DNA from 2 places in the Marilutibacter alkalisoli genome. Region 2 is predicted to be linked to the other one. Evidence: predicted binding sites of a transcription regulator. Region 2 holds the regulator's gene; the other holds the start of a gene.
The links. Region 2 encodes sigma-54, which starts transcription at its own class of promoters, with help from an activator protein. Its sites were predicted from a motif close to TGGCACGNGCNTTGC; they were not measured.

Region 1: glnA (type I glutamate--ammonia ligase) is a predicted target of sigma-54. The motif match lies at 8,891-8,905, and genes of this name have one in related genera.

What each region holds. Positions count from the first base shown of each region.
Region 1 is NZ_CP041242.1:3,608,991-3,623,550, forward strand. It holds gene FKV23_RS15945 (bile acid:sodium symporter family protein) at 1-276, opposite strand, end outside; gene FKV23_RS15950 (GNAT family N-acetyltransferase) at 375-860, opposite strand; partial or broken gene FKV23_RS15955 (superoxide dismutase family protein) at 966-1,516, opposite strand; gene ntrC (nitrogen regulation protein NR(I)) at 1,669-3,114, opposite strand; gene FKV23_RS15970 (two-component system sensor histidine kinase NtrB) at 3,257-4,291, opposite strand; gene FKV23_RS15975 (ammonium transporter) at 4,491-5,927, opposite strand; gene FKV23_RS15980 (P-II family nitrogen regulator) at 6,046-6,384, opposite strand; gene FKV23_RS15985 (TorF family putative porin) at 6,430-7,203, opposite strand; gene glnA (type I glutamate--ammonia ligase) at 7,437-8,846, opposite strand; gene FKV23_RS15995 (LacI family DNA-binding transcriptional regulator) at 9,090-10,121, shown strand; gene FKV23_RS16000 (alpha-amylase family glycosyl hydrolase) at 10,158-11,897, opposite strand; partial or broken gene FKV23_RS17870 (MFS transporter) at 11,894-12,640, opposite strand; partial or broken gene FKV23_RS17875 (MFS transporter) at 12,718-13,378, opposite strand; gene FKV23_RS16010 (alpha-glucosidase family protein) at 13,721-14,560, shown strand, end outside.
Region 2 is NZ_CP041242.1:905,801-920,360, reverse strand. It holds gene murA (UDP-N-acetylglucosamine 1-carboxyvinyltransferase) at 1-1,067, opposite strand, end outside; gene FKV23_RS03935 (BolA family protein) at 1,072-1,302, opposite strand; gene FKV23_RS03930 (KpsF/GutQ family sugar-phosphate isomerase) at 1,529-2,542, shown strand; gene FKV23_RS03925 (KdsC family phosphatase) at 2,635-3,213, shown strand; gene lptC (LPS export ABC transporter periplasmic protein LptC) at 3,210-3,776, shown strand; gene lptA (lipopolysaccharide transport periplasmic protein LptA) at 3,757-4,296, shown strand; gene lptB (LPS export ABC transporter ATP-binding protein) at 4,296-5,015, shown strand; gene FKV23_RS03905 (RNA polymerase factor sigma-54) at 5,212-6,642, shown strand; gene hpf (ribosome hibernation-promoting factor, HPF/YfiA family) at 6,819-7,148, shown strand; gene hprK (HPr(Ser) kinase/phosphatase) at 7,240-8,190, shown strand; gene rapZ (RNase adapter RapZ) at 8,187-9,119, shown strand; gene FKV23_RS03885 (hypothetical protein) at 9,371-9,700, shown strand; gene FKV23_RS03880 (PTS sugar transporter subunit IIA) at 9,844-10,236, shown strand; gene FKV23_RS03875 (HPr family phosphocarrier protein) at 10,329-10,598, shown strand; gene ptsP (phosphoenolpyruvate--protein phosphotransferase) at 10,609-12,369, shown strand; gene mgtE (magnesium transporter) at 12,548-13,909, shown strand; gene FKV23_RS03860 (hypothetical protein) at 14,020-14,382, shown strand; gene FKV23_RS03855 (aspartate carbamoyltransferase catalytic subunit) at 14,514-14,560, opposite strand, start outside.

The DNA of each region.
Region 1 (14,560 bases), 1.2 Mb from region 2:
TGCCAGGTAGGTGATCAGGTTCGAGGTGGTACCGCCCGGGCAGGCGGCCAGGATGACCAGGCCAACCGCGATCAATGGCGGCAGCTTGAGCAGGTGTGCGAGTGCGAAGGCGCAGGCCGGCAGCAGCACCAGCTGCAGAAACGTGCCCCAGGCCAATCCCAGCGGGCGCACGGCCACCTGGCGGAAGTCGGCCGGGCGCAGGCTCAGGCCCATGCCGATCATGATGACGGCCAGGGCCAGCGGCAGGCCCAGTTCGATCAGCGGGCTGTTTTCCATCGTCGGCATCCCTCTGCGCTGGTGGCCGGCTTATCCGGCAGTGTCGATGGGAGAACATCCGGTCGGCCCCGGGGCCGACCGACACCCCCGCATGCATCCTACGTCCACTCCGCCTCGAAAACCCGGTAGCCGGCATCGTCCATGCCCAGCGCGCGATAGGTGTGCTGGGCCTTTTCGTTCTCGCGTTCGACGTACAGGCGCAGGCCGACCACGCCGGCGGTGGCGCGGGCCTGCGCTTCGACATGGCGGTACAGCGCCGCGAACACGCCCTGGCGGCGGTATTCGGGCGCGACGTAGACGCTCTGGATCCACCACCACTCGCCATTGCGCCAGTCGCTCCATTCGCGGGTCAGCATCAGGGTGCCGGCCGGCACCGCGATCATTTCGTCGCCGGCAAGCGGGGCGTCGTGCATCGCCATCAGGTAGCGGGCCTTGCCCGGGTCGGCGATGCCGGCGGTGACGCCGGCCAGCACGGTGGCGGGATCGAGCCGCTTGTGCTCGGTTTCCCATGCCATCGCCGCCGCCCACTGCGCGAGCAGCGGGGCGTCGGCGGCATGGGCGTCGCGGATGCGGAGGGTGGTCATGTGCAAAGTCCATGGATCCCCGCCTTCGCGGGAATGACGGCCAAGAAGGCGGGGATGGTGATGAAGGCAGAGGCGACGATCAAGAACGCTTGTCCGAAGGCTTTTTCAACGTGTCACCTTGATGATGCCGCAGGCCACACGTGCGCCGGCGTTCCCGGCCGGCTGGCTGGTGTAGTCGTCGGCGGCGGCATGCACGATCACTGCACGTCCGGCGACGTCGTTGTAGGCGCCACCGCCCAGGGTCACGCCTCTGGCGAACGCGTCGACCCGGGCCACGCCCCGCCCATCGGCCTGCAGGTTGTCCATGTCGCCCCCGTGATGGGCACCGTGGCCGACCCGCCCATGCACGGAGTCGTCGGGGTTGAAGTGGCCGCCGGCACTGCTGGCGTCGACCGCGCTGCAGTCGCCTTTCTCGTGGATGTGGATGGCATGCGGGCGACCCGGGCCCAGACCGCCGACTTCACCGCTCAGCCGTACGCCGTCGACCACCGGGACGATGGCGAGCTTGCCGCTGACCAGGCTGGCCGAGGCCGACATCAGCACGACCTCACCGGCCTGCGCGGTCGACACCGGCTTCGGCGCCGGAGCCACCGGCTTCGGTGCAGGGGCGGGGTGGGGGTGGTGCTGCAGGCCGCAAGCAGGCCGAGGCCGGCCATGGCAGAGAACAGTTGCAGCGGACGGGAAAACCTGGGGGGCGTCATCGTCGGGCTCCTCTTTTCATTCGGTGGGCCAGCGTGGGCCCATGTTGCCTGCATGACAGGTTGTACTCGCAAACAGCCGCCGTACCCGTGAAGCCTCGGCACGGCTCTCAACGCCGAGGCCGCCGGGCGCCCAGCTTGCGTGCGACCGTATTGCGGCTGAGGCCAAGCCGGGCCGCTGCTTCGGTGCGGCGGCCGCCGGCATGCTCGAGCGCGGCATCGAGCAACAGGCGCTCCACCCGCTCCACCGCCCGCGCATGGATCTCGTCGCGTCCGGCGGCAAGCTCTTCGCGAGCCCAGGCGGCGAGCATCGGCTCCCATGCCGGCACGCCATCGGCACCGGCAGGTGTGTCGCCCGTACCGACGGCCTCGCCGCGCGACAGCACCGCATCGACATCGCTCTCGCCGATCACGTCGCCGGGGGCCAGCGCAGCCAGTCGCCAGCACAGGTTTTCCAGTTCACGCACGTTGCCGGGCCAGTCATGCGCGACAAGCCGGTCGAGTGCGGCCCGCGACAGGCGTTTGGGTGGAGACTGGAATCGCGTGGCAGCCGCGGCGAGGAAACGCTCGGCCAGCCGCGGCACGTCGTCGCGACGGTCGCGCAGTGGTGGCAGGTGCAGGCGCACCACGTCGAGGCGGTGCAGCAGGTCGGCGCGGAAGCGGCCCTCGGCAACCAAGGCGTCGAGGGCCTGGTGGGTGGCGGCGATGACCCGCACATCGACCCGGATCAGCTCGCGCCCGCCGACGCGGAAGAACTCGCCTTCGGCCAGCACACGCAGCAACCGGGTCTGCAACGACAGCGGCATGTCGCCGATCTCGTCGAGAAACAGGGTGCCGCCATCGGCCTGCTCGAAGCGGCCGATATGGCGGCGCTGGGCGCCGGTGAAAGCGCCGGCCTCGTGACCGAACAGTTCGCTTTCGAGCAGTTCGGACGGAATGGCGGCGGTATTGAGCGCAACGAAGGGCTTGTGGGAGCGCGGCGACTCGCGGTGCAGCGCGCATGCGACCAGCTCCTTGCCGGTACCGGTTTCGCCGGTCACCAGCACCGACAACGGCGCCTGGGCGAGCCGGCCAATGGCGCGGAACAGGGTGCGCATGGCCGGGGTGTCGCCGATCAGGGTGTCGCCGGATGCGGCCACATCGGTTCCGGCGGCAGCGTCCTCGTCCGGGACGGCTTCGCCGGCCCGGCCCAGCGTCTGCTCGGCCAGCGCTACCGCTTCGTCGAGGTCGAAAGGCTTGGACAGGAATTCATGGGCCCCGCCGCGGAACGCACCGGCAGTGCTGGCAACATCGGTGTAGGCGCTCATCACCACCACCGGCAGCTCCGGGTACGCCTGTTTGAGCTTTTCCAGCAGCACCAGACCGTCATCACCGGGCATGCGCACATCCGTGAACAGCAGATCCGGAGCGTCATGCAGCGTCAGCGCCTGCAAGGCTTCGGCCGCGTCGGCAAAGTCTTCGGTGGCATGGCCGGCCTGACGCAACGCAGCGGCGAGGACGAAGCGGACGCTGCGGTCGTCATCGACGACCCAGATGCGGGCGGGGTGGGTTGGCATCGGTTGTCGGTTGTCGGTTGTCGGTTGTCGGTTGTCGGTTGTCGGTTGTCGGTTGGTGGTTGGTGGTTGGTGGTTGGTGGTCCCGGGTTTCCAATGCCGATTGTCCGACCCATGTGCGCCAGCAACAATCGTCAACTGACAACTACTCTACCGCCGACATCGGCAACAGCAGGGTGAACACTGTGTGGCCAGGACGCGAGCGGTAGGCCAGTGAGCCACGGTGTTCGCGCGCGACCTGCTGGGCCAACGCCAACCCCAGGCCGCTGCCTTCGGCGCGTCCTGAAACCAGTGGCAGGAACAGCCGGTCGGCCAGTTCTTCGGGAATCCCGCGACCGTCGTCGACGATCTCCAGCCGCAACGCCACGTGATGCAGTTCCTCGCCGATACGCACGGCATGCTCGGCACGGGTACGCAGGGTGACGTGGGTGGCACCGGCCTCGATCGCATTGCGGACCAGGTTCCAGACCGCCTGCACCAGGCGGTCGGCGTCGCCCATCAGCTCGGGCAGGCTGGGATCGTAGTCGCGCAGCAGGCGCACCGCCCAGCCGGCGTCGCTCTCGTTCAGGCGCAGCACGCGTTCAAGCACGGCATGGATGTTCAGCGGTGCCGGCGGGCGCGGCGGCGATGGACTCATCAGCTGGTCGATCAGGCCGGCCAGTCGCGCGACCTCGTCGTCGATCAACCGCACCAGTTCGCGCGATTCGGCATCGTCCACCCGCCGCGACAGCAGCTGTGCGGCACCCTTCAGCCCCGCCAGCGGGTTGCGCAGCTCATGCGCGAGCCCCTTGAGCGAGGCCGACAGCGCCGATGGCAGCAGCAGGGCCGGGTCGTCGCCGGGGAACTCGTCGACCGGATGCGCCTCCATCCGCCAGCCGCCTTCGGTGGTGCGGCTGAGCCAGAGGTCGGCAAAGCATTCGTCATGGTCGGTGAAACGCAACCGCGCGCGACGCAGGCGCAACGGCGCCCCCTCTTCGGCCGGTCGCTTCAACGCTTCGGCGAGGCGGCCGTCGCCGGCGTCCAGCGACGCCATCGGCCAGCCGAGCAGGCGCCTCGCACCAACGCCAAGCCAGCCTGACATCGCCGTGTTGCAGGCGACGACCGCCCCGGAGGCGTCGCACCAGGCGATCGGCGTGGTCAGACTGTCGAACGGGCTTTCAGTGAGGTCGGCGGCCGGCATGCCCCCATGGTAGAGCGTGCTCCCGGCTCTGCGTAGCGATTCCGCCATCGGGACCATCCGGGCGGGAGCCCATGCCGATCGCAACTGGGCGTTGGCAGGGAAACGGCCTTGCAACGAAGTGGGGCGGCCAAAGCGGCCGCCCCAGTCCGTCTCCCCCGGGACCTGCCCGGCGACACCAGGCCGCCGGGCGTTGTCCCGATCAGCTCTCGTAGGCCGACTCGCCATGCGAGGCGATGTCCAGGCCCTCGCGCTCGGACTCCTCCGGCACGCGCAGCCCGACCACCAGCTTGACCAGCCCGAAGGCGATCGCGGCGACAACGCCGGACCAGACGATGGTGATCACCACGCCCTCGGCCTGGACCAGCACCTGCGAGACGATCGAGAAGTCCTCGTCACCGATGCCGCCCAGGGACGGCGCGGTGAACACGCCGGTCAGGATCGCGCCGATGATGCCGCCCAGGCCGTGCACGCCGAACACGTCGAGCGAGTCGTCGGCATTGAGCAACTTCTTCAGACCGGTCACGCCCCATACGCACAGCGCACCGGCGAGCAGGCCGATCACGATCGCGCCCATCGGACCGACCGAGCCGCAGGCCGGGGTGATCGCGACCAGGCCGGCGACCACGCCCGAAGCCGCGCCGAGCATCGACGGCTTGCCCTTGAGGAGGGCCTCGACCGCGCTCCAGGCCAGCGCCGCAGCCGCCGGGGCGAGCAGGGTGTTGAGGAAGGCCAGCGCGGCACCCGAGGTCGCTTCCAGGTTGGAGCCGGCGTTGAAGCCGAACCAGCCCACCCACAGCAGCGAGGCGCCGACCATGCAGAAGGTCAGGCTGTGCGGCTTGATCGCCTCGCGGCCGTAGCCGGTGCGCTTGCCGATCAGCCAGGCGCCGACCAGGCCGGCGACACCGGCGTTGATGTGCACGACGGTGCCGCCGGCGAAGTCCAGCGCGCCCTTGTCGAGCAGGTAGCCGCCCTCGCCCCAGACCATGTGCGCGATCGGCAGGTAGGCGAAGGTGAACCACAGCACCGAGAACAACAGCACCGCGCTGAACTTGATCCGCTCGGCGAACGCGCCGACGACCAGCGCCGCGGTGATGCCGGCGAAAGTGGCCTGGAAGGCGATGAACACGTATTCGGGCAGCATCACGCCATCGGTGAAGGTGGCCGCCAGGCTGTCCGGGGTCACCCCCGACAGGAACAGCTTGTCGAAGCCGCCGATGATCGTGCCCGCGCTGCCGAAGGCCAGCGAATAGCCGTAGATCGCCCACAGCACCACCACCAGCGAGAACACCGCCAGCACCTGCATCAACACGCTCAGCACGTTCTTGGCGCGCACCAGGCCGCCGTAGAACAGGGCCAAACCGGGCACGGTCATCAGCACGACCAGCAAGGTCGAGACCAGCATCCAGGCGATGTCGCCCTTGTCGACGATCGGCGCGACGTCCTCGACCACCTCCTGGATCACTTCCTGCGCCGATGCCAGCGCGGGCGCCACCAGCGCCGGCAGCGCGGACAACGCCGCCAGCGGTCGCGGGAAGCGGAACGCATCGACCGCGCGACGCTGCGCCGGCGAAAGCGCACTGGTATCGCGACTGTCATCCCCGCGCAGGCGGGGATCAGGTGTCTTTGAATCGGTCATTTCGTCTTTCCCCTTGATTGCGTCTACGAATGAGGCGTCACCGGTCGCCCGCCTGCGCGGAGGCGACGGCGGAAACGGCTCGTACGGGCGGTGGCGATGGATGTCCATGGCCACCGCCTCAAAGCGCGTCGTCGTCGAGCTCGCCGGTGCGGATACGCACCGTGGCCTCGAGGTGACTGACGAAGATCTTGCCGTCACCGACCTTGCCGGTCTTCGCACCCGACTGAAGCGCCTCCAGCGCGGGTTCGAGCATGGCGTCGGGCACGGCGCACTCGACCTTCAACTTGGGCAGGAAATCGACGACGTACTCGGCGCCGCGGTACAGCTCGGTGTGGCCCTTCTGCCGACCGAAGCCCTTGACTTCGGTGACGGTGATGCCGGACACACCGACTTCGGTGAGCGCCTCGCGCACCTCGTCGAGCTTGAACGGCCGGATGATTGCAGTGATCAGTTTCATGCACGTGCTCCGTGGCGATGTTGCGGACGGTTGGGCGGGCCGTGTTCAGAAGGACTTGGTGACGGACAGGGTCCAGGTCTCGTCCGGCCCGATCAGGTCGTTGTCGTTGTAGGCAAAGGCGATATCGAAGCCGCCGTCGAAGCTCTTGCCGACGCCGACCGACCAGAACGCGTAGTCGCTGGCCGGGTCGTGCTTCACCCACTGTTTGCCGACGGCGCCGTCGAGGGTCCAGCTCGGTGCGAACTCCCAGCTGGTGCCCAGTTCCAGCGCCTGGCTGCCATCGGAATCGTCGACGCCGAACCAGTCGGTCAACGCATACGAATAGGTGAGCGAGAGGATGTTCCACTCGAGGCCGAAGTAGAGCTCGGCGGTGTCGGCCTTGTTGAAGCCCGAGGGATAACTGCCCGGGTACCAGTAGTAGATCGCGCCGACGTCGTAGCTGATGCCGCTGTCGCCGAACTCGCCGCCGTAACCGAAATAGACGTCGAGCTCGACCTGGCTGGAGATGTCGGGATCGGAATCGGCCAGCCAGCTGATGCTGCTGCCCCAGGCACCGACGTAGAAACCGCTGTCGTCGGTGTACTCGATGCCGCCCTGGATCGCCGGCTTCTCGTCGGTCTGGGTGATGCCGCGGAACAGGTAGTCGCTGGTCAGGGTGAGTTCGCCCGATACCTCACCGGCCTGTGCATGGCCCATCCCGAGGCCGGCCAGCAGTACGCACGACACCACGGGAGCCAGAATGCGGCCGGCCGCGGTGCGATGGGTCGCGACACGGTGGCGTGAAACACAACGCTTGCTGCTATTGATCTGAGACGACATGACACAGGCTCCTCATATGCGATGGCCCTCCCCGGTCATTGCTTTCGTGCTCGTACGGCAGGGCCTCGAAGCCCCGCCGCATCCTGTTTCCAGGCAAATTCAGGGCAAAAGCCGCCCTGCGGCGGGCACGCCCACCGTTGTGGTCCTTCTTTCGTTGCGGTAGTGCGGGGTCCCTTGCCCCACCGTGCGACGGCCGGACTTGTGCCGTCCGGTCCGCCGCGGGTGCTACGCGATCAGTTCGCGTAGTACATCTGGTACTCGAGCGGGTGAGTGGCCGCGCGGAACCGGGTGACTTCGTCCATCTTCAGCGCGATATAGCCGTCGATGAAGTCGTCGGAGAACACGCCGCCGGCCTTGAGGAACTCGCGGTCCTTGTCCAGCGCCTCCAGCGCCTGGTCGAGGCTGTGGCACACGGTCGGGATGCCCTTTTCCTCTTCCGGCGGCAGGTCGTAGAGATCCTTGTCGCTCGGCGCGCCGGGGTCGATCTGGTTCTTGATGCCGTCCAGGCCGGCCATCATCAGCGCGGCGAAGGTCAGGTAGCCCGACTGCACCGGATCCGGGAAACGGAACTCGATCCGGCGCGCCTTCGGGTTGGACACGAACGGGATCCGGCAGCTGGCCGAACGGTTGCGGGCCGAATAGGCCAGCATCACCGGCGCCTCGAAGCCCGGGACCAGGCGCTTGTAGCTGTTGGTGCTGGCGTTGGTGAATGCGTTGATCGCGCGCGCGTGCTTGAACACGCCGCCGATGTACCACAGCGCCATCTGGCTCAGGCCGCCGTAGCCGTCGCCGCTGAACAGGTTCTTGCCATCCTTCGCCAGCGACTGGTGCACGTGCATGCCGCTGCCGTTGTCGCCGACGATCGGCTTGGGCATGAAGGTCGCGGTCTTGCCGTTGCGGAAGGCCACGTTCTTGACGATGTACTTGAGCATCAACAGCTCGTCGGCCTTCTTGACCAGCGAGTTGAACTTGGTGCCGATCTCGCACTGGCCGGCATTGGCGACCTCGTGGTGATGCACCTCGACCTCGATGCCGACCTGCTCCAGGGTCTTGCACATCTCGGCGCGGATGTCGTGCAGCGAGTCGACCGGCGGCACCGGGAAATAGCCGCCCTTGATGCCCGGGCGATAGCCGCTGTTGCCGCCTTCGTACTCGCGCGCCGAGTTCCAGTGCGCTTCCTCGGAATCGACGTGGAAGAAGGTGTGGCCCATCTCGTTGCCGTAGCGGACCGAATCGAACACGAAGAACTCCGGTTCCGGGCCGAAGAACGCCTGCTCGGCGATGCCGCTGGCCTTGAGGTAGGCCTCGGCGCGCTTGGCGACGCCGCGCGGGTCGCGCGAGTAGGACTGCATGGTGGACGGATCGAGCACGTCGCAGACCATGACCAGGGTCGGGTCGGCGGCGAACGGGTCGAGGTAGGCGGTGGCCGGATCCGGCATCAGCACCATGTCGGACTCGTTGATGCCTTTCCAGCCGTTGATCGAGGAACCGTCGAACATCTTGCCGTCCTCGAACAGGCCGGCGTCGACGATCGACTGGGGATAGGTCACGTGGTGCTGGGTGCCGCGCATGTCGGCGAAGCGCAGGTCGACGAATTCGACCTTGTGGTCACGGATGAGCTTTTCGACGTTTTCGAGCGACATGGTGCTGACGGCCTTTCCGGTTGAGTGGATGTGCCATCTTGTACGCAAGCGGCATGCCAACCCAAGAGCCATCGCAAGCCATTGATTTCATACATGTCGGCTCGCCAGCTGCGGGCGAGATGCACCACAATTGCGCAGCGCCGGCCGCCTCCTGCACCCGATTGGCGCATGCTCCGGACCGCCGCCCCCGGCATCCCGGTAGAATGGGTCCGTTCCACGTTCCGTCCATGGGAGGAGGGCCCGATGGGCAGACGATCCAGGGTCACGTCGATCGATATCGCACACCGCGCCGGGGTCTCCCAGGCCACCGTGTCGCGCGTGCTCAGCGGCAGCCCGCTGGTCAACGCCGAGACCCGCAAGCGGGTCGAGGAGGCGGTGCGCGAGCTCAACTACAAGGTCGACCGCCACGCCTCCAGCCTGCGTACCCAGCGCTCCGGCACGCTGGCCCTGCTGCTGTTCGAGGACCCGACCCCGGACGACTCGCACATCAATCCGTTCTTCCTGTCGATGCTGGGCTCGATCACCCGCGCCTGCGCCCGCTACGGCCACGACCTGCTGGTCTCGTTCCAGCAACTGTCCGACGACTGGCATGCCGACTACGAGGACAGCATGAAGGCCGACGGCCTGATCCTGCTCGGCTACGGCGACTACCTGGCCTACCGCGGCAAGCTGGAAACCCTGGTCGGCCAGGGCACCCGCTTCGTACGCTGGGGCGCGGTGCTGCCGGACCAGCCGGGCATCTCGATCGGCTGCGACAACTTCCACGGCGGCCGCCTGGTCGGCGAACACCTGCTCGGCCTCGGCCGCAGCAGGATCGCCTTTCTCGGCGACGCCTCCAGCCACTACCCGGAGTTCTTCGACCGTTACCGCGGCTGCGACGCCGCCCTGCACGAAGCCGGCCTGCGCATGGACGAGGGCCTGCAGGTCGACGCGGTCAGCGCCGAGGAGGCCGGCTACGACGCCGCCCGTACCCTGCTCGCGCGGGGGGGCGAATTCGATGCGGTGTTCGCCGCCAGCGACCTGATCGCGATCGGCGCGATGCGGGCACTGGCCGAAAGCGGCCGGCGGGTGCCCGAGGACATCGTGGTCAGCGGCTTCGACGACATCCCCGCCGCCCGCTTCGCCCAGCCGGCGCTGACCACTGTGTTCCAGGACACCACGCGGGCCGGCGCGCTGCTGGTCGAGTCGCTGATCGCGCAGATCCGCGGCGAGGAAGTGCGGAGCATCACCCTGCCGGCTTCACTGGTGGTGCGGCGCTCGACCGGGGCGGAGTAACCGCTCGCTTCCAGCTCCGCAGGGTAGATAGAGTCGCTAGTTCTTCGGCCCGCCGATCCGCTCCGCCATCGCCTCGTCCAGCGCCGCGCGCAGGTCGGCGCGGCGGACCGGGGCATTGAGCAGCCAGACCTCGACGCCATGCGCGGGCACGGTCGCCTGCAGCGTGCCGCTGTCTTCCACTACCTGCCGGTCACCGGAAATCGCGGCACGCCATTCGCCCGGCTGCAGCCAGCGTTCGACCTCGAAGGCCGCTGGCGCGTCGCCCTTGTTGAGCATGACCAGCGCGATCTGCGCGAAGCCGCCTTCCTGCAGCACGCGATAGAACACCGCACGGTCGCCGGCCATCTCCACGTTCAATTGCAGTCCGCGCTGCAGCGCCGGCGTGGCCTCGCGCACCTTGGCGATGCGACGCAGCGCGGCATGGATCGGGTGGCCCTCGGCGGCGTTGACGCGCGGCTGGCCGAAGTAGTTGCGGTTGCCGGCATGCTCGCCGGTGCCGCGCATGAAGCCGACCTCCGAGCCGTAGTAGATGACCGGGATGCCGCGCGCGGTGAACAGGAAGTTGTGCGCGTCGATGAAGCCTTCGTCGCTCGCATCCATGCGCGGCATGTCGTGGTTGTCGTAGAAGGTCATCAGCTCGTACGGGTTGTGGTACGGGCCGCCGGTCAGATACAGCGCATCGACGATGTGCTCGTAGCCGTGCTTCCCATCATCGTGCTGCTTCACACTGAACACCGCGTCGATGCGCTCCTTGAGTGGAAAGTCGAGCACGCTGACGCCGCCGTTCTCCGGCCAGGTGAACGGGGCTATGTTCTCGGCCGCGTAGTCGAAGGCCTCCCCGAACATGAAGAAGTCCGGATGCTCGGCACGGATGCAGTCGCTGAACGACTTCCAGAATGCGACCGGCATGTGGCGGATGGTGTCGATGCGGAATGCGTCGGCGCCCTGCCCGGCCCACTTCAGATAGGCCCGGCAGAAGTAGTCGAGCACGACCGGGCTGGTGTCGTCGTTGTTGGACAGCTGGGCCAGGTCCGGCTCGGCATGGAAGAATGCGTGCAGCGGGTTGTTTTCCGGGTCCAGTTCGCCCGGGTGCAGGTTCTGGTGATCGGCGATCAGGGTGCCGTCGGCGTCGAAGATCTGCCCGAACCCGGGCTGGGGCTCTGGCATCGTGTACGACGGCGAGCCGTGGTTGGCGACGATGTCGAGCACAGTCTTGAGCCCGTGCTTCCTCAGACCCCGGGTCAACCCGGCGAAATCCAGCTTGCGGCTCGGCAGATGCTCGTCGAGCTCGAAGAAATTGACGCCCCAGTAACCGTGGTAGCCGGTCTTGCCGCGATCCTTGAAGAACGCGTCCGAACCGATCGGATCGCCGCCGGTGAAAGCTTCGTCCGGGTTGTCGACGATCGGAGTGATCCAGACCGCGCCGAAACCCATGTCGGCAATGTAGCCGGCGTTGTCGAGCAGGCCTTTGAAATCGCCGCCGAGGTAGCCGATGTTGGCACCGTTCGCGCCGGCGCCCGGCACCGGCCGGTCGAAGGTCCGCCGCGCGGCGTCCGGCCCGCCCTGATCGCGGTGGTCGTTGGACGGGTCGCCGTTGACGAAACGGTCGGTGACCACGAAGTAGACCGCGTCGGATGCCAGCGGCTCCAGCGTGCCGTAATAGGCCGGGCGCAGGGTCGCGGCCGGCAGCGTCGCCGGAGCCTCGGTCGGCGAATGCGCGCAACCCGCGCCAAGCAGGGCCAGGGCGATGGCCAGGGTGGACAGCACCGGCCTCATCGCGCCGCCCCCGGCTCACGCACGCGCAACACGCACAGGCCGGCGACGATCATGCTCGCGCCACCGATCGCCAGCGCATTGATCGGCTCACCGCCGAGGAAGGTCTTGAGCATGAAGCCGAGCAGGCTGGCCGCGACCAGCTGCGGGATCACGATGAAGAAATTGAAGATGCCCATGTAGATGCCCATCTTGTCCGCCGGAAGACTATCGGAAAGCAGTGCATACGGCAGTGAAAGGATCGAGGCCCATGCAAATCCGACCCCGAGCATCGACAACAGCAGCCAGTGCGGGTCGCGGAACCACAGGAACGACAGCAGACCGAGGCCGCCCAGGCTGACGTTGACCAGGTGACTGACCCGCAGCCCCCAGCACCGCACCATCAGCGGAATCACGAGCGCGGCCAGCGCGGCGAAGCCGTTGTAGGCGGCGAACAGCACACCCACCCAGTTGGCGCCTTCGTTGTAGGCATCCGAAGCGGTGTCGGTGCTGCCGAAATGGACCTCGGTGACCGCACCGGTGGTGTAGATCCACATCGCGAACAGGGCGAACCAGGAGAAGAACTGCACCACCGCCAGCCGCCGCATGGTCCCCGGCATCACCCGCATGTCGCTGACGATGACGGCCAGCATGCGTTGCGGTTTCAGGAAGCGCGCGACCTGCAGCAGCAGGCCATAGGCGAGCAGCATGCCGGCCAACACATACAGCATCCGGCCCCAGCCGAACCACGCGATCGCGGCGACCCCGGCCGCGCCAGCCAGCAGCCAGCCCAGGCCGGTGGTAGCGGTAACCACGGGCGCGGTGGCGGTTGGCTCATGGATGACCGGTGTCGCGTCGTCGAACGCCATCAGCTGCTCGGGCGGATACTCGCGGGTGCGCAGCACGGTCCAGCCGATCGCCAGGAACAGCACCGCGCCGCCGAAGTAGAACGCGTAGCGCACCGTGTCCGGCACCTCGCCCGGCGCGGCGGTATTGGCCACCCCGGCGTGCGCCAGCAACCACGGCAGCATGCTCGCAACCACCGCGCCGACACCGATGAAGAAGCTCTGCATCGCATAACCGGTCGGCCGCTGCCGTGGTGGCAGCTGATCGCCAACGAAGGCGCGGAACGGCTCCATCGCGATGTTGATCGAGGCATCGAGCACCCACAGGGTACCGGCGGCGACCCACAGCAGCGGCGAGTTGGGCATTACGAACAGGGCCAGCGAAGCGAGGATCGCGCCGACCAGGAAGTACGGCCGGCGGCGTCCGAAGCGGCCCCAGGTGCGATCGGACATGTAGCCGATCACCGGCTGCACCAGCAGGCCGGTCAGTGGCGCGGCGATCCACAGGCCCGGCACCAGGTCCATGTCCGCGCCCAGGGTCTGGAAGATGCGGCTGACGTTGGCGTTCTGCAACGCGAAGCCGAACTGGATGCCGAGGAAGCCGAAGCACATGTTCCAGATCTGCCAGAACGTGAGTGCGGGCTTGGCGGTCGTCGACATTGTGGTGGTCGACGCCGTCGATGGTGCTGGATTCATTCGTTCCCCTTCATTGGTTCCAGTTCCGTCGTCCCGGCAAAAGCCGGGACCCATGTTGCATTTCAGGCCATCCCGATACAGCCGCGAATCAGAATGAGCCCCGGCTTTCGCCGGGACGACGACAGCTGGACGCGCAGGACTCGATCCGCCACGTCCGGCAAAGGCATGGCGCGCATGCTAGTCAGGCATCGCACTGCAACATGGAACCGTGCAAACGTATTCACCGTCCGCCATGACCTTTTGCCTGCCCCAGCGGGTCCTGAGCATGGAATAGTGGCAACCCGAAACGGTTCGGGTGGGAATGGAATGAAGACGGCTTCATGGTGGCACGGCGCGGTGATCTACCAGGTCTATCCGCGCAGTTTTCGCGACACCAACGGTGATGGTGTCGGCGACCTGCCGGGCATCGTCGAGAAGCTGGACTACATCGCCAGCCTCGGCGTCGACGCGATCTGGATATCGCCATTCTTCAAGTCGCCAATGGCCGACTTCGGCTACGACATCGCCGACTACCGCGACGTCGACCCGCTGTTCGGCACGATCGAGGACTTCGACCGCGTGCTGGCCAAGGCGCACTCGCTCGGCATCAAGGTGATGATCGACCAGGTGCTCAGCCACACTTCGATCGAGCACGCCTGGTTCCAGGAAAGCCGAGAGAGCCGCGACAACGCCAAGGCCGACTGGTATGTGTGGGCCGATGCACGCGACGACGGCACGCCGCCGAACAACTGGCTGTCGATCTTCGGCGGCGTCGCCTGGCAATGGGAGCCGCGCCGCGAACAGTACTACCTGCACAACTTCCTGACCTCGCAGCCAGACCTGAACTTCCATTGCGACGACGTGCGCGCGGCCACGCTCGACAACGTCGCGTTCTGGCTCGACCGTGGCGTCGACGGCCTGCGCCTGGATGCGATCAACTTCTGCTATCACGACGCCCAGTTGCGCGACAACCCACCCAAGCCACCGCACCTGCGCGTCGGTCGCGGCTTCAGCGCCGACAACCCGTACGCCTACCAGTACCACTACTACAACAATACCCAGCCCGAGACGTTGGGCTTCATGGAAGAACTGCGCGGGCTGATGGACCGCTACCCCGACGTGGCCGCGCTGGGCGAGTTCTCGTCGGAGGACTCGCTGGCGACGATG
Region 2 (14,560 bases):
TGGCCATCGACGCGGATGTCGGCACCCAACCGCAGCAGCTCGTTCACGTGCATGAAGCGGTTCTCGAAGATCGTCTCGTTGATCACGCCAACGCCCTCGGCGATGCAGTTCAACGCCATGAATTGCGCCTGCATGTCGGTGGGGAACGCCGGATGCGGTGCGGTGGAGATGTCCACCGCCTTCGGCCGACGTCCGCCCATGTCGAGGGTGATGCGATCGCCGTCGACCGCAATGTCGGCACCGGTCTGGCGGAGCTTGTCGAGCACCGAATCTAGTGTGTCTGGCCTCGCCTTGCGCACGGTAATACGGCCGCCGGTCATCGCCGCGGCGACCAGGAAGGTGCCGGTCTCGATCCGGTCCGGCACCACCGAATGCGCGCCGCCATGCAGGCGTTCGACGCCTTCGACCACGATCCGGTTGCTGCCGGCACCCTCGATCCGGGCGCCCATTGCCTTCAGGCACTCGGCCAGATCGACGATCTCCGGCTCCATCGCCGCGTTTTCCAGCACGGTGGTGCCTTCGGCCAGCGTCGCCGCCATCAGCACGTTCTCGGTCGCACCGACGCTGACCATCTCGAACACGTGGTGCGCGCCCTTCAGGCGATCGGCACGTGCCTTGATGAAGCCGTTCTCGACCGCGATCTCCGCACCAAGGGCCTGCAGACCCTTGATGTGCAGGTCGACCGGCCGCGAGCCGATCGCACAGCCACCAGGCAACGAGACCTCGGCATGGCCATAGCGCGCAAGCAGCGGCCCGAGCACCAGTACCGAGGCGCGCATGGTCTTGACCAGCTCGTAGGACGCGACCTGGCTGTGCACCGTGGTCGGGTCGACGCTGATCCCGCATCCCTTGGCCAGCGTGCCCTCGTCGATGGTGATGCCGGCGCCCAGCTCGCCCAGCAGTTTCACCGTGGTGATGACGTCATGCAGATGCGGGACATTGCTGATCTCGACCGGCCCGTCGGCCAGCAGGGTCGCGCAAAGGATGGGCAGCACGGCGTTCTTGGCGCCGGAGATCTGCACCTCGCCATTGAGCGGCCGACCGCCCTGGACAACGATCTTGTGCATCGGCTCAGGCAGCCTCTTCCGGAGTCAGGGTCTTCAGCGACAGCGCGTGGATCTCGCCGCCCATGCGCTCGCCAAGGGTGGCATAGACCAGCCGGTGCCGGGCCAGCGGCAGCTTGCCGCGGAAGGCCTCGCAGACCACGGTGGCCTCGAAATGGACGCCATCGTCGCCGCTTACCTGGGCGCGGGCGCCTGGCAGGCCCTGTTCGATCAGGGATTGGATGATGCTGGGGGTCACTGGTACTCCTCGGATGGAACCGGGCACGCCGATGCCGGGCGGCCACAGGGGGTCAAGGCAATGCAGTCCTCCGCGACCTCCGGTGGGCCGCGCGTCAGGCAAACATGAACTGGAGGGCCTAGAATTGGCCGATTAGCGTAGCGGGAACCTCGAAGGTTTTCGAGGTTCCATCAGTATCCCACCCCTGGCCATGAATTCCCGGCCCACTTTGATGGCATCCCCCGAAATGGCAGCCCAACCTTCCACCGCCCGCCCGATCGTCCCGGCCACCGATGACGGCCTGGCCGCCTGCGGGCGTCGCGTGTTCGAGATCGAGGGCCAGGCCCTGGCCGCGGTCGGCGCGCGGGTCGGCGCCGAATTCGCTGCCGCCTGCCGGCTGGTGCTCGAAGCCCGCGGCCGCGTGGTCTGCACCGGCATGGGCAAGTCCGGCCATGTCGCCCGCAAGATCGCCGCGACCCTGGCCTCGACCGGTACCCCGGCCTTCTTCGTCCACCCCGGCGAGGCCGGCCACGGCGACCTGGGCATGGTCACCGACGCCGACGTGGTGCTGGCGCTGTCCAACTCCGGCGAGAGCGACGAGGTGCTGATGCTGCTGCCGGTGCTCAAGCGCCAGGGCAACCCGCTGATCGCGATGACCGGCCGCCCCGGCTCGACCCTCGCGCGCGAGGCCGACGTCCACCTCGACGTCACCGTGCCGGCCGAAGCCTGTCCGCTCGACCTCGCCCCGACCTCGAGCACGACCGCCGCCCTGGCGATGGGCGATGCGCTGGCGGTCGCGCTGCTGGAAGCGCGTGGCTTCACCACCGACGACTTCGCCCGCTCGCACCCGGCCGGCTCGCTCGGCCGCCGTCTGCTGCTGCACATCACCGACGTCATGCACAGCGGTAGCGACGTGCCACGGATCGGCCCCGACGCCACCGTCAGCGAGGCGCTGGTCGAGATGAGCCGCAAGCGCCTGGGCATGACCGCGATCGTGGACGACGCCGGCAGACTGCTCGGCCTCTACACCGACGGCGACCTGCGCCGCAGCCTCGACGACGCCGCCGTCGACCTGCGCAGCACCCGCATCGGCGAGGTGATGACCCGCAGCCCCAAGACCATCGGCGCCGACGCGCTGGCGGTGGAGGCCGCGCGGATGATGGAGACCCACAAGATCGGCGGCCTGCTGGTGATCGATGCCGACCACCGCGTTGTCGGCGCGCTCAACATCCACGACCTGCTGCGCGCACGGGTAGTTTGAAACAGTGAAGGGTGGAGAGGAGTGAGAAACGAGTAAAAGCCCGACCTCCACTCCCACTCTTTCCTCATTCCTCTCCACTCTCGACTCGCTCCATGCCCTACAGCCACCTCAACGACTACCCCGCCGACATCCGCGAGCGCGCCGCGCGCATCCGCCTGGCCTGCTTCGATGTCGATGGCACGCTGACCGATGGCCAGCTCGGCTTCGACAGCGAGGGCCGCGAGCACAAGGCCTTCCATGTCCACGACGGCATGGGCCTGGTGATGCTGCGCAAGTCCGGGATCGCGGTCGCCTTCGTCACCGCACGTACCAGTGCGGTCGCCGAGCGGCGCGCCGGGGAACTGGGTGTCGAGGCCCATACCGGAGTCAAGGACAAGCTGGCCTGCGTCCAGGCGATCGCGCAACAGCTCGGGATCGGGCTGGACCAGGTCGCGTTCATGGGCGATGACCTGCCCGACCTCAAGGTGATGCTGCAGGTCGGCCTGTCCGTGGCCCCGGCCAATGCCCATCCCTGGACCCGCGAGCGCGTCCACTGGCGCACCCATGCCGGCGGCGGTCATGGCGCCGTGCGCGAACTCTGCGACCTGCTGCTGGCCGCGCAGGGGCATGCCGAGGCCCTGCTGTCCGACCTCAGCGGCGATGGCGCCGGTTCGGACGGGACACGCGCATGAACTGGCGCACCCTCGCCACCCTGACCCTGCTCGCCGGCGCCCTGCTGACCGGCTGGGTGTTGTGGAGCCAGCGCGACCGCGATGCCACGCCTGCCAGCGGCCAAACGCAGCCGGACTACATCCTCAACGATTTCGAGATGATCGCGCTGGACAAGCAGGGGCAGGAAGCGTTCACCGTGCGCGCGCCACGACTGGAACGCGACCCCGACAGCAAGACCATGGACATCGAGACCCCGCTGTTCATCATCCCATCGTCCCCGGATTCCGGAGGCGGCACCTGGGAAGTGCGCTCGCAGACCGGCTGGGTCAGCGAGCGCGGCGACGAGATCCGCCTGCGCGGCCAGGTCCAGGCCGATAGCGGAGATGCCGACGGCCGCCCGGTGACGATGCGGACGGAACAGCTCGATGTGTTCCCGCAGGCAAAGCGGGCCACCTCCGCGGTTAAAGTGACGCTCACCCAGCCCGGACTCATAATGACCGGCCACACCCTCGAGGCCGACCTCGAGCGTAACCGGATCACCCTCCAGGACACCCGTACCCGCTATGAAAGCATCCGCCGCTAGCCTCACCGCACTGCTGGCCATCGCGCTGCTGGCCGTCCTGCCGGCGGACCTGCTGGCGCGTTCGTCCGACCGCAACCAGCCGATGGACATCGATGCCGACGACTTCGACCACTCCCTCAACGAGAGCCAGCCGACGGTGTTCATCGGCAACGTCGTCATCAAGCAGGGCACGCTGGACATCCGCTCCGTGCGCGCCGAGGTGACCGTACGCAACGGCGAACCCACTCGCGCGGTGTTGACCGGCAGCCCGGCCACGCTCAAGCAGGAAATGGACGACGGCAGCCCGTTCAACGCGCGCGCCAACCGCATCGACTACGACCTGACGGTCGACACCGTCACCCTGACCGGTGACGTGAGCGTCCGGCAGGACGGCAACACCATGAACGGCCCGCGCCTGGTCTACAACATGCGGACCGGACGGGTGCAGGCTTCCAGCAACGCATCCGACAACGGCCGGGTCAAGCTGCGGATCATGCCGAAGAACGGCAACGCGGCCCCCGGCAAGCCGGAGGGCAACTGATGCTGGTCGCCGAGGGCCTGCGCAAGGCCTATCGTTCGCGCCAGGTGGTCAGGGAATTCGGCCTGACCCTGGATGCCGGCGAGGTGGTCGGCCTGCTTGGCCCCAACGGCGCCGGCAAGACCACCTGCTTCTACATGATCGTCGGCCTGGTCCCGGCCGATGCCGGCCGGATCGTACTCGACGGCAAGGACATCACCGGCGAGCCGATGTATGCCCGGGCCAAGTACGGTGTCGGCTATCTGCCGCAGGAACCGTCGGTGTTCCGCAAGCTCGACGTGGCCGACAACATCCGCCTGGTGCTGGAGCTGCGCCAGGACCTGGACAAGGCCGGCCGCGAGCGCGAACTGGCCAGTCTGATGGACGAGCTGCAGGTCACCCACGTCGCCGACCAGCTCGGCGCCAGCCTGTCCGGCGGCGAACGGCGCCGGGTCGAGATCGCCCGCGCACTGGCGGCCAAGCCGCGACTGATGTTGCTGGATGAACCCTTTGCCGGCGTCGACCCGATTTCGGTCGGCGAGATCCAGCGGATTGTGCGCCACCTCAAGAATCGGGGAATCGGTGTGCTGATCACCGACCACAACGTCCGCGAAACCTTGGGAATCTGCGACCGCGCGTATATCCTCAACGACGGTGGCGTGCTCGCGCAGGGGGCTCCGGACACGCTGCTGGCGAATCCGGACGTGCGCCGCGTGTACCTCGGGGAAACCTTCCGTCTCTAGCTGCCGGCACTGATCAATCTGCTTTCGATCAACCTGCTTTGATACGGTGACCCGTGGTCACGGGCACAACGCCCGGGCATGGAACCACGGGGACTGCACTCGGGTAACCGACATCTTCAGTATCCCGTCCGTGCCGGGCGGTGTCCGGCTATTGCCCCGACCGCCACACCCGACGGCCTCCGTATCGCGACAGGAAATGAAACCCCGCCTGCAAGCCTCTCTCGGACAGAATCTGGTCATGACGCCCCAGCTGCGTCAGGCCATCCGTCTGTTGCAGCTGTCCGCCGCCGAACTGGAGCTTGAGCTGGCCGACGCGATCGAGACCAATCCTTTGCTGGACTGGGCCGAAACCACGATCGACGCCGGTGGCGATGAAGCGGGCGCACAGGACAGTGGGACCGGACAGGAGGTCGACGGCAGCGATATCCAGGTAGAGGCGGCCGACGACTGGACGCCCGGCGAAGGCGAGTCCTGGTACGAGCGCAGCGGTCCGGCCGGTGGCTCCGACGAAGGCAGTGCCGCCGATCAGGTCGCCGCCGACGACAGCCTGCAGGACCATCTGCTCTGGCAACTGCACCTGAGCCACCTGTCGCCGCGCGACCGCAGCATCGGCGCAACCCTGATCGAGGCGATCGAGGACGACGGCTACCTGCGCGAGCCGCTGGACGCGATCATCGCCGCGTTGGCGCCGGAGATCCGGGCCAGCGAGGAGGAAATCGCCACCGTCCTGCACGTGATCCAGCGTTTCGACCCGGTCGGGGTCGGTGCGCGCGACCTCGGCGAATGCCTGCGCCTGCAGATCGAGACACTGCCCGACGATACCGCAGGCAAGGCCCTCGCCCACAAGCTGACCTTCAGCCCGCTGCAGCGTCTGGCCAAGGCCGGCGTGGCGGGCCTGGCCGGGGAGTTGAAACTCGATCCCGGCGAGGTCGAGATCGCCGTGCAGCTGCTGCGCTCCCTGGATCCGCGTCCGGGCTCGCAGGTGGGCGGCACCGACAGCGACACCTACGTCGCCCCGGACGTCGTGATCTGGCGCCAGAAAGGTTTGTGGCGGGTCGCACTGGCCGAAAGCATGCGCCCGCGCATCACCATCCATCGCGGTTACGAAAGCATGATCCGCGGCGCCAGCGCCGCCGACGCCAGCTACCTGCGCGGCCACCTCCAGGAGGCGCGTTGGCTGCTCAAGAGCCTGGAAGCGCGTGGCGAGACCCTGCTCAAAGTGGCCCAGTGCCTGATCCGGCAGCAGGCCGGCTTCCTGGAATTCGGCGACAGCGCGCTGCGTCCGCTGACCCTGCGCGAGGTCGCGGCCGAGATCGGCATGCACGAATCCACCGTGTCGCGCGCGATCGCCCGCAAATACGCCCGCACCCCGCGCGGCACCCTGCCGCTGCGCGGCTTCTTCGCCTCCGGGGTCAGCAACGACAGTGGCGGAGAGTCCTCCAGCACTGCGATCCAGGCCATGATCCGCCAGCTGATCAATGCCGAGGACCCACGCAAGCCACTGTCCGATGCCCGCCTGGCCGAGACCCTCAAGTCCACCGGGGTACCCGTGGCCCGGCGCACAGTGGCGAAATACCGCGAGGCGATGAACATCCCGTCATCGCAGGATCGCGTGAGAATCGGCTGACGATCCACAGCCCAGGCGGTCGGAAGCACAGGCTGCGCCACCTTCGGCGGCATTCGCCGAAATGATGACGTATCGCGGCCCGCCGGCCCTGCCCATCCCGTTCCGATCGTGCGATGCTGTAGATCCGGCGCCCCGGCCCCGGACCCACCTCAGGCGACGACTCAGGAGGTTCTGCGATGCGTATCGAAACCCACGGCCAGCAGATCGATGTCACCCCGGCCCTGCGCGACTATGTCGAGACCAAACTCGCCCGCCTCGAGCGCCACTACGAACAACCGCTGGACATCCGCGCCCAGCTCAGCCTCGACAAGCCGGACCATCGGGCCGAGGCTACCGTGAGCATCTCCGGCCGCACCCTGCATGCCGACGCCAATGCGATCGACATGTACGCCGCCATCGATCTGCTGGCCGACAAGCTCGACCGCCTGTTGATGAAACACAAGGAGAAGATGGTCGATCACCATCGCGGCGAGAGCCTCGCCCGCAACGGCGAGTTCAGCATCTAGGAACCTTCACCGATGCCCGGTGCCATCGCGTACCATCTCGACGCATGAACCCGGGCACCGAACACCGCCCCCGCCTCGGCGGGGCACGGCCATGAACGCGAGCATCAGCGCCGGCGAACTGTTCGAGCAGCAGCGCGAGCGGCTCGACCTGCGTTGGGCGGCCGGCCAGACCGGCGCCACGCGGGTGCTGGAAGCGGTACACACCGTGGCCCGGCGGCCGTCACTGGCCGGCTACCTCAACACCATTTACCCGAACAAGGTGCAGATCCTCGGCACCGAGGAACTGGCCTGGCTGGACTCGCTGGATTCGCGCCACCGCTGGGAGACGATCGAGAAGATCATCCAGTTCCGGCCGCTGGCGATGGTCATCAGCAAGAACCAGCCCTGCCCGGAAGACCTGCGCGAAGCCGCCGAGGAATCCGGGACCCCGCTGTGGATCTCGCCACGGCGCGGTCATGAACTGCTCAACCACCTGCAGTACCACCTTGCGCGCACGCTGGCACCACGGGTGACCCTGCACGGCGTGTTCATGGAAATCTATTCGATCGGCGTGCTGATCACCGGCGAATCGGGTTCGGGCAAGAGCGAGCTCGCGCTTGAACTGGTCACCCGCGGCCACCGCCTGGTCGCCGACGACGCGCCCGAGTTCACCCAGATCGCACCGGACGTGCTCGACGGCACCTGCCCCGACATGCTGCAGGACCTGCTCGAAGTGCGTGGCCTGGGCGTGCTCAACATCCGCGAGATGTTCGGCGACACCGCGGTCAAGGGCAACAAGTACCTGCGCCTGGTGATCCACCTGACCCGCCCAATGGCCGAGCCGTTGCCGGCCGGTATCGAGCGCCTGACCGGCGACAGCGGCACCCGCCGCATCCTCGACCTCGACGTGCCGACGATCACCCTGCCGGTCATGCCCGGCCGCAACCTCGCGGTGCTGGCCGAGGCCGCGACCCGCTTGCACAGTCTGCGCATGAAAGGCATGGACCCGGCCGCCGCCTTCATCGCACGGCACAGCAATTTCCTTGAACGGGGGGAGACGTGAACGAAACCGGCAACGAAACGCCATCCACCGCACCGTCCCCGTCAGCCGCTGTCGCCGATGCCGGTCCGGTGCTGCTGATCGTCAGCGGCATGTCCGGCTCGGGCAAGTCGGTGGCGCTGAAGACGCTGGAGGACCTGGGCTACTACTGCGTCGACAACCTGCCGGCCGACCTGCTGCCGCAACTGGTGCAGGGCATGAAGGACGGCGACGACGGCGCCCCGGCAAAGGTCGCGGTGGCCATCGACGTGCGCAACCACCGGAGCGACCTGACCAACATTCCCGAATGGCTGTCGGCGGTCGGCAATCATGGCTTCGACCCGCACCTGCTGTTCTTCGACAGCAGCGACGAGGTGCTGCTGCGCCGCTACGCCGACACCCGTCGACGCCATCCGCTGAGCCGGCTCGGCCTGCCGCTGGCCGATGCGCTCGCGCTCGAGCGCCAGGTTTCCCGCCCGCTGCGCCGCATCGCCGACACGGTGATCGACACCAGCGAGATGAACGTCCACCAGCTGCGCCGGCACATCATCACCGGCTTCGGACTCAGCGACAGCAGCACCGTGTCGCTGCTGTTCGAGTCCTTCGCCTACCGCCACGGCGTACCGGCCGACGCCGACTTCGTGTTCGACACCCGCGTGCTGCCCAATCCGCACTGGAACGCCAGCCTGCGCCCGCTGTCCGGCCGCGACGCCGCGATCTGCGACTACCTGGCCGGGCAGCCGGAAGTGGAGCACTACCGCGCCCAGGTCGCCGACTTCCTCGATACCTGGCTGCCGCGCATGGCCAGCGGCTCGACACGCAGCTACGTGACCGTCGCGTTCGGCTGCACCGGCGGTCGCCACCGGTCGGTCTACCTCGCCGAGCGAATGGCCGCGCATGCCCGGGATCAGGGTTGGGAAGAGGTCGCCGTGCATCACCGCGAGCTGGACTGAGCGACCGCGAGCGGGCATGAACACACCCTGACACGATTCCCGCGCGCTTTCACCGAATCACGAAACATTTGCGTTCTGCTAGCGTCGGGCTTGCATCTGCAGGTCTAGGTTCGGGGTGCGCCTGAATGCGGCGCGCCACGCGGTTTACTCGAGCCCCCTCTCTCCCAGCCAGGAGGCAAGCCATGAACTCTCGCACCACAGCATCCCCGCACAGACATACTTCGAAACACCGCGCCTCGAACACCGGTTCCGTGGCCGCGCAACGCGCACGCATCGCATGCTCGGCATTGTCGATCGCCATCCTCGCCGCGTTCGCGCTGTCGGGCTGCGACCGGCCCGAGCCGTACGAGCCGGCAACGCCATCCTCAACCGAGCCCATCCGGGATGAGAGCATCCCTGCCGAACAGGACATGCCGCCACCCGAAGCGACGCCCCCCGAGACGGAAACCGAGAACATATATCCCGAGCAGATCCCGCCGTACGACGATCAGGCGATACTGCCGGAACCGCACATCCCGGAGCAGCCGATCCGTGATCCGGAGCCGGACCCGACCACCGACGACGCGCCTCCCGACCGCTGACGGCGCACCGCGGCCAAGTCCGCTCCAACCATGCTTGTACGAACACGGGCAGCCTGTCACGGCTGCCCGTGATCTTATGCGACCGGCGCCCGACACAACGCCAACGCTTCCGGCCTGTTACCCGCCTCTGCTAAGTTTGCGGCATGAGCGTCGGCATTCTCCTCGTCACCCATGAAGGCATCGGCAGCGCGTTGCTGGCGGTGGCTACCCAGCTGCTGCGCAACCTGCCGCTGCGCACCGAGGCTTTCGAGGTACCCATCGGTGCCGATCCGGACCAACTGCTGCCGCAGGCGAGCGCGGCACTGCGCCGGGTCGATGGCGGCGACGGTGTGCTGGTACTTACCGATCTTTATGGCGCCACTCCGAGCAACCTCGCGGCGAATGTCGCGCGGCTCGGCACTCCGGTGCGCCGGGTCTCGTCACTGAACCTGCCGATGCTGCTACGGGTGATGAACTACGCCGAACTCGAACTGGACGAACTGCCCGCGGTCGCCGCCGCGGGCGCGCGCAACGGGGTCATTCTCGACGACGCGTGAGCGGAACCGACGGGCCCGGACGGCCCGCCATTCCACGCCGCCACAGGGCATGGGGCCGTGGGCAGATAGCTGGTACGAATGAGGACACCCCCATGATCGAACGCGAACTGACCGTTTCGAACCGCCTCGGCCTGCATGCGCGTGCGACCGCCAAGCTCGTCCAGGTACTGTCGGCCTTCCGAAGCAATGCCACCCTCGTCGCCAAGGGCCGCGAGGTGAATGCCAAGAGCATCATGGGGGTGATGCTGCTTGCCGCCGGCCAGGGCACCCAGGTCAAGCTGCGCGTCGACGGCGAGGACGAGGACGCCGCGACCGAGGCCATTGTCGCGCTGTTCGAGCGCCGCTTCGACGAAGACAGTTGAGGAGCACCGTATGAGGCAGGAGTTCGCTGGCACCGGAGCATCGCGCGGAAGCGTGCTGGGCCGTGCCCGTGTTCGTCTGCCGCATGCACTCCAGGTCGTCGAGGAACAGATCGCCGGCGAGGCCATCGACGACGAGCTGGCCCGGCTGCACGCCGCCATCGCCAGTGTCCGCGAGGAAATGCGTACCCTGCGCGAGCGCCTGCATGGCGCCCTCGCCCATGAAGTCGGCGAATTCCTCGACCTGCACACATTGCTGCTCGACGATCCGGAACTGCTGCAGGGCCTGAACGAGCTGATCCGCATTGGCCGCTACTCCGCGGACTACGCCCTGCGCCTGCAGCGCGACCGCATCGCCGCGGTATTCCAGGAGATGGACGACGCTTACCTGCGTAGCCGGGTGGAGGACATCGACCAGGTCATCGGCCGCATCCACGCCGCCCTGCATCGTCGCGTTGGCGACACCCGCGGCATCGCCGGCGACATCCTGGTCAGCGATACGGTGGCCCCGTCCGAGCTCGCCCAGCTCCAGACCCAGGGCGTGATGGCGATCGTCACCGCCAACGGCAGCGTGCTTTCGCATACCTCGATCCTGGCCCGCAGCCTGCACCTGCCTCTGGTGGTGGGCGCACCCAATGTGCTGCAGAAGATCAACGACGGCGACACGTTGATGATCGACGGCGCCAGCGGTCTGGTGGTGCTGGAACCCAATGCCGAGGACCTGCGCGGGCATCGCGCTCGCGTGCGCGAGCTCAAGGCCGAGCGCAAGCACCTGCACCGCCTGCGCCGCGAGCCGACCCGCACCCTCGACGGCGTCGACATCCGGCTCTACGCCAATGCCGAGACCCGCGAGGACATCGCCTCCGCGCATGCGCTGGGCGCGGCCGGAGTGGGCCTGTACCGGACCGAGTACCTGTTCCTGCAGCGCAGGGAGCTGCCGGACGAGGAGGAGCAGTTCCACGCCTACCGCGATCTGGTACTGGGCATGACCGGCCGCAGCGTGACCGTGCGTACGGTGGACCTGGGCGCCGACAAGATCGATCACGCCGGCCTGGCCCTGCGCGACGAGCCGAATCCGGCGCTCGGCCTGCGTGGCGTGCGTCTGTCGCTGGCGCACCCGCGGATACTGGAAACCCAGCTCCGGGCGCTGCTCCGCGCTTCGGGCTACGGACCGCTGCGGATCCTGCTGCCGATGGTCGCCAGTCGCGCGGAAATCCGCGCAGTGCGCGCGGAACTGGATCGCGTCGCCGGTGTGCTTCGGGCCGAGGGCCATGCCATCACCGACCGTATTCCCCTCGGTGCGATGATCGAGGTACCCGCCGCCGCCATCGCCCTGTCCAGCTTCATCGACGAGGTCGACTTCCTCTCGATCGGTACCAACGACCTGGTCCAGTACCTGCTCGCCGCCGATCGCATCAACGAATCGCTGGGCGAGCTGTACACCCCGCTGCACCCCGCGGTGATCCGGATACTGCGCGACGTGATCCGCCTCGCCCACGCGCGCGAGGTACCGGTCTCGGTCTGTGGCGAAATGGCCGGCGATGCGGCTTTCGCGCCATTGCTGCTGGCGTTGGGCCTGCTCGAGTTCAGCCTGCACCCGGGCACCCTGCTCGAACTGCGCCGGGCCATCCGCAGCCACGACCTGTCCGAGTTGCGCGCGGCGGCACCGGCGCTGCTGCGCGCACGCGACCGCGACGGCATCGAACGCTGGCTGCATGCGCATACCCGTGCGAGTGCTGCGTTGACGGAAACGGAAGAGACGGGCCCCACATAGCCACGGCAGATGTCGCCCGCGCATGCGGAGCGCACCCGGGATCGATCGCCATGCCGCGGCTGCGGCCCTCGAGCTTACCCGCGCTACCACTCCGGGGTGTGCAGTTCCGGCCACAACGGTGATAATGCCGCCCAACCGGAGACCGCCTGCGGTTCCCCGTACCCGACCGGAGCACTGCATGGCCGAAGCCGTCCGCCACGACAAGACTGCACGCCAGCTGCGCCTGCTCTCCAACGCACTCGACAGCGGCCGGCTTGGCCCGGTCAGGCGGCTGGTCAACACCCTGTCGCCGGCGGAGATCGGCAACCTGCTCGAATCGCTGCCGCCGGCCAAGCGCACCGTGGTCTGGGGCCTGGTCGATCCCGAGGACGACGGTGAGGTGCTGGTCCACGTCGGCGACGAGGTCCGCGAAAGCCTGCTGGCGGAGATGGACCCGGACGAGATCATCGCCGCGGTCGAAGATCTCGACATCGACGACCTCGCCGATCTGGCCGAAGATCTGCCGGACACGGTCATCGACGAAGTGCTCAAGTCGATGGACCGCGAGAACCGCGACCGGCTCGAACAGGTCCTGTCCTATCCCGAGGACACCGCCGGCCGCCTGATGAACCCCGACGTGGTGACGGTGCGCTCCGACACCACCGTCGACGTCGTATTGCGCTACCTGCGCCTGCGCGGCGAGTTGCCCGAGCACACCGACCACCTGTACGTGGTCAGCCGCCGCCACCAGTACCTGGGCAGGATCGCGCTGGCGTCGCTGCTGACCTGCGAGCCGGGCGAGCCGATCAACAAGCTGATCGACGACGAGCAGCCCGCCATCGACGTCGAAGAATCCGCGAACGAAGTCGCGCGCCAGTTCTCCGACCACGACTGGCTCAGCGCGCCGGTGGTCGACGACAACAACGTCCTGCTCGGCCGCATCACCATCGACGACGTGGTCGACATCATCCGCGAACAGGCCGAGCACCAGGCCCTCGGCGCGGCCGGTCTGGACGAGGAAGAGGACATGTTCAGCCCGATCGTCCGCGCGATGCGCCGGCGCATGATCTGGCTGGCGATCAACCTCGGCACCGCGTTCCTCGCCGCCACCGTGGTCGGCCAGTTCGAGGACTCCATCGAGAAAATCGTCGCGCTGGCGGTACTGATGCCGATCGTCGCCGGCATGGGCGGCAATGCCGGCACCCAGGTACTGGCGCTGATGATCCGCGGCCTTGCGTTGGGCCAGGTCGGCGCCTCCAACGCCGGCGTGCTGCTGTGGAAGGAAATCCGGCTCGCCGCACTCAACGGCATCGCACTGGGCAGTCTGCTCGGCGTGATCGTCTGGTTCTGGTTCGGCGATCCGATGCTGTCGGTGGTGATCGCCACCGCGCTGACCCTGAACCTGTTGTTCGCCGCGACTTCCGGCGTGCTGGTCCCGCTGACCCTCAAGCGGCTGGGCTTCGACCCCGCCCTCGCCAGCGGCATCTTCCTGACCACGGTCACCGACGTGCTCGGCTTCTTCACCTTCCTCGGGCTGGCGACGCTGGTATTGCTGAAGTGACGTTCTGGCCTCAGAAAGGCCGTCGGCTTGACAGGGCATTCGACAAGCAAGGACACTGAGTTTGCCGACTTTGGCGACACCTTCCAATTGGCACTCACAAGGAACTTGAGATGCAAGTACCGGACAGGATTCATGGAAACACACTCTCCGAAATGGCCTCTGCTATATGGACACTTTTAACCGGAAGCTTGTGTGCGCTTTGGGGGTTTTCCAGGTTCGCAAACACAAAGATTACCTTGAGCTACCCTGATGGCAGCATCATCCGTCAACAGGATATCTTTGCAGTAGCGAGCAGCGTGCTCCCGGCGCTGGCCATGGTCATCGTTACATGCATCCTGATGTTTTTTGTATCAAGGTGCGCCAAGCTTCTGCCTGACCCGCAACAAGCTGCACTCATGCGAAGACTTGGCCTCAGCGGGGTTGCCCTGTCCTTGCTCGGATTGATGCCGGCATCATTTGTAGCCTTTCTCTGATTTGCTGAACCCGAGATTCCACCTGACTCTGCCGTGGAGGCCTGTCACCCGGAACCACATGGCATCCTTCAAAACGTCTTGGGTGTGGCCTCGCCTTGTCCGGGACACCGATTCAACGCCAACTTGATCCTTCAGCGAGGATGGCCCAGCAGCGCCTCCAGCACCGCCATTCGTACCG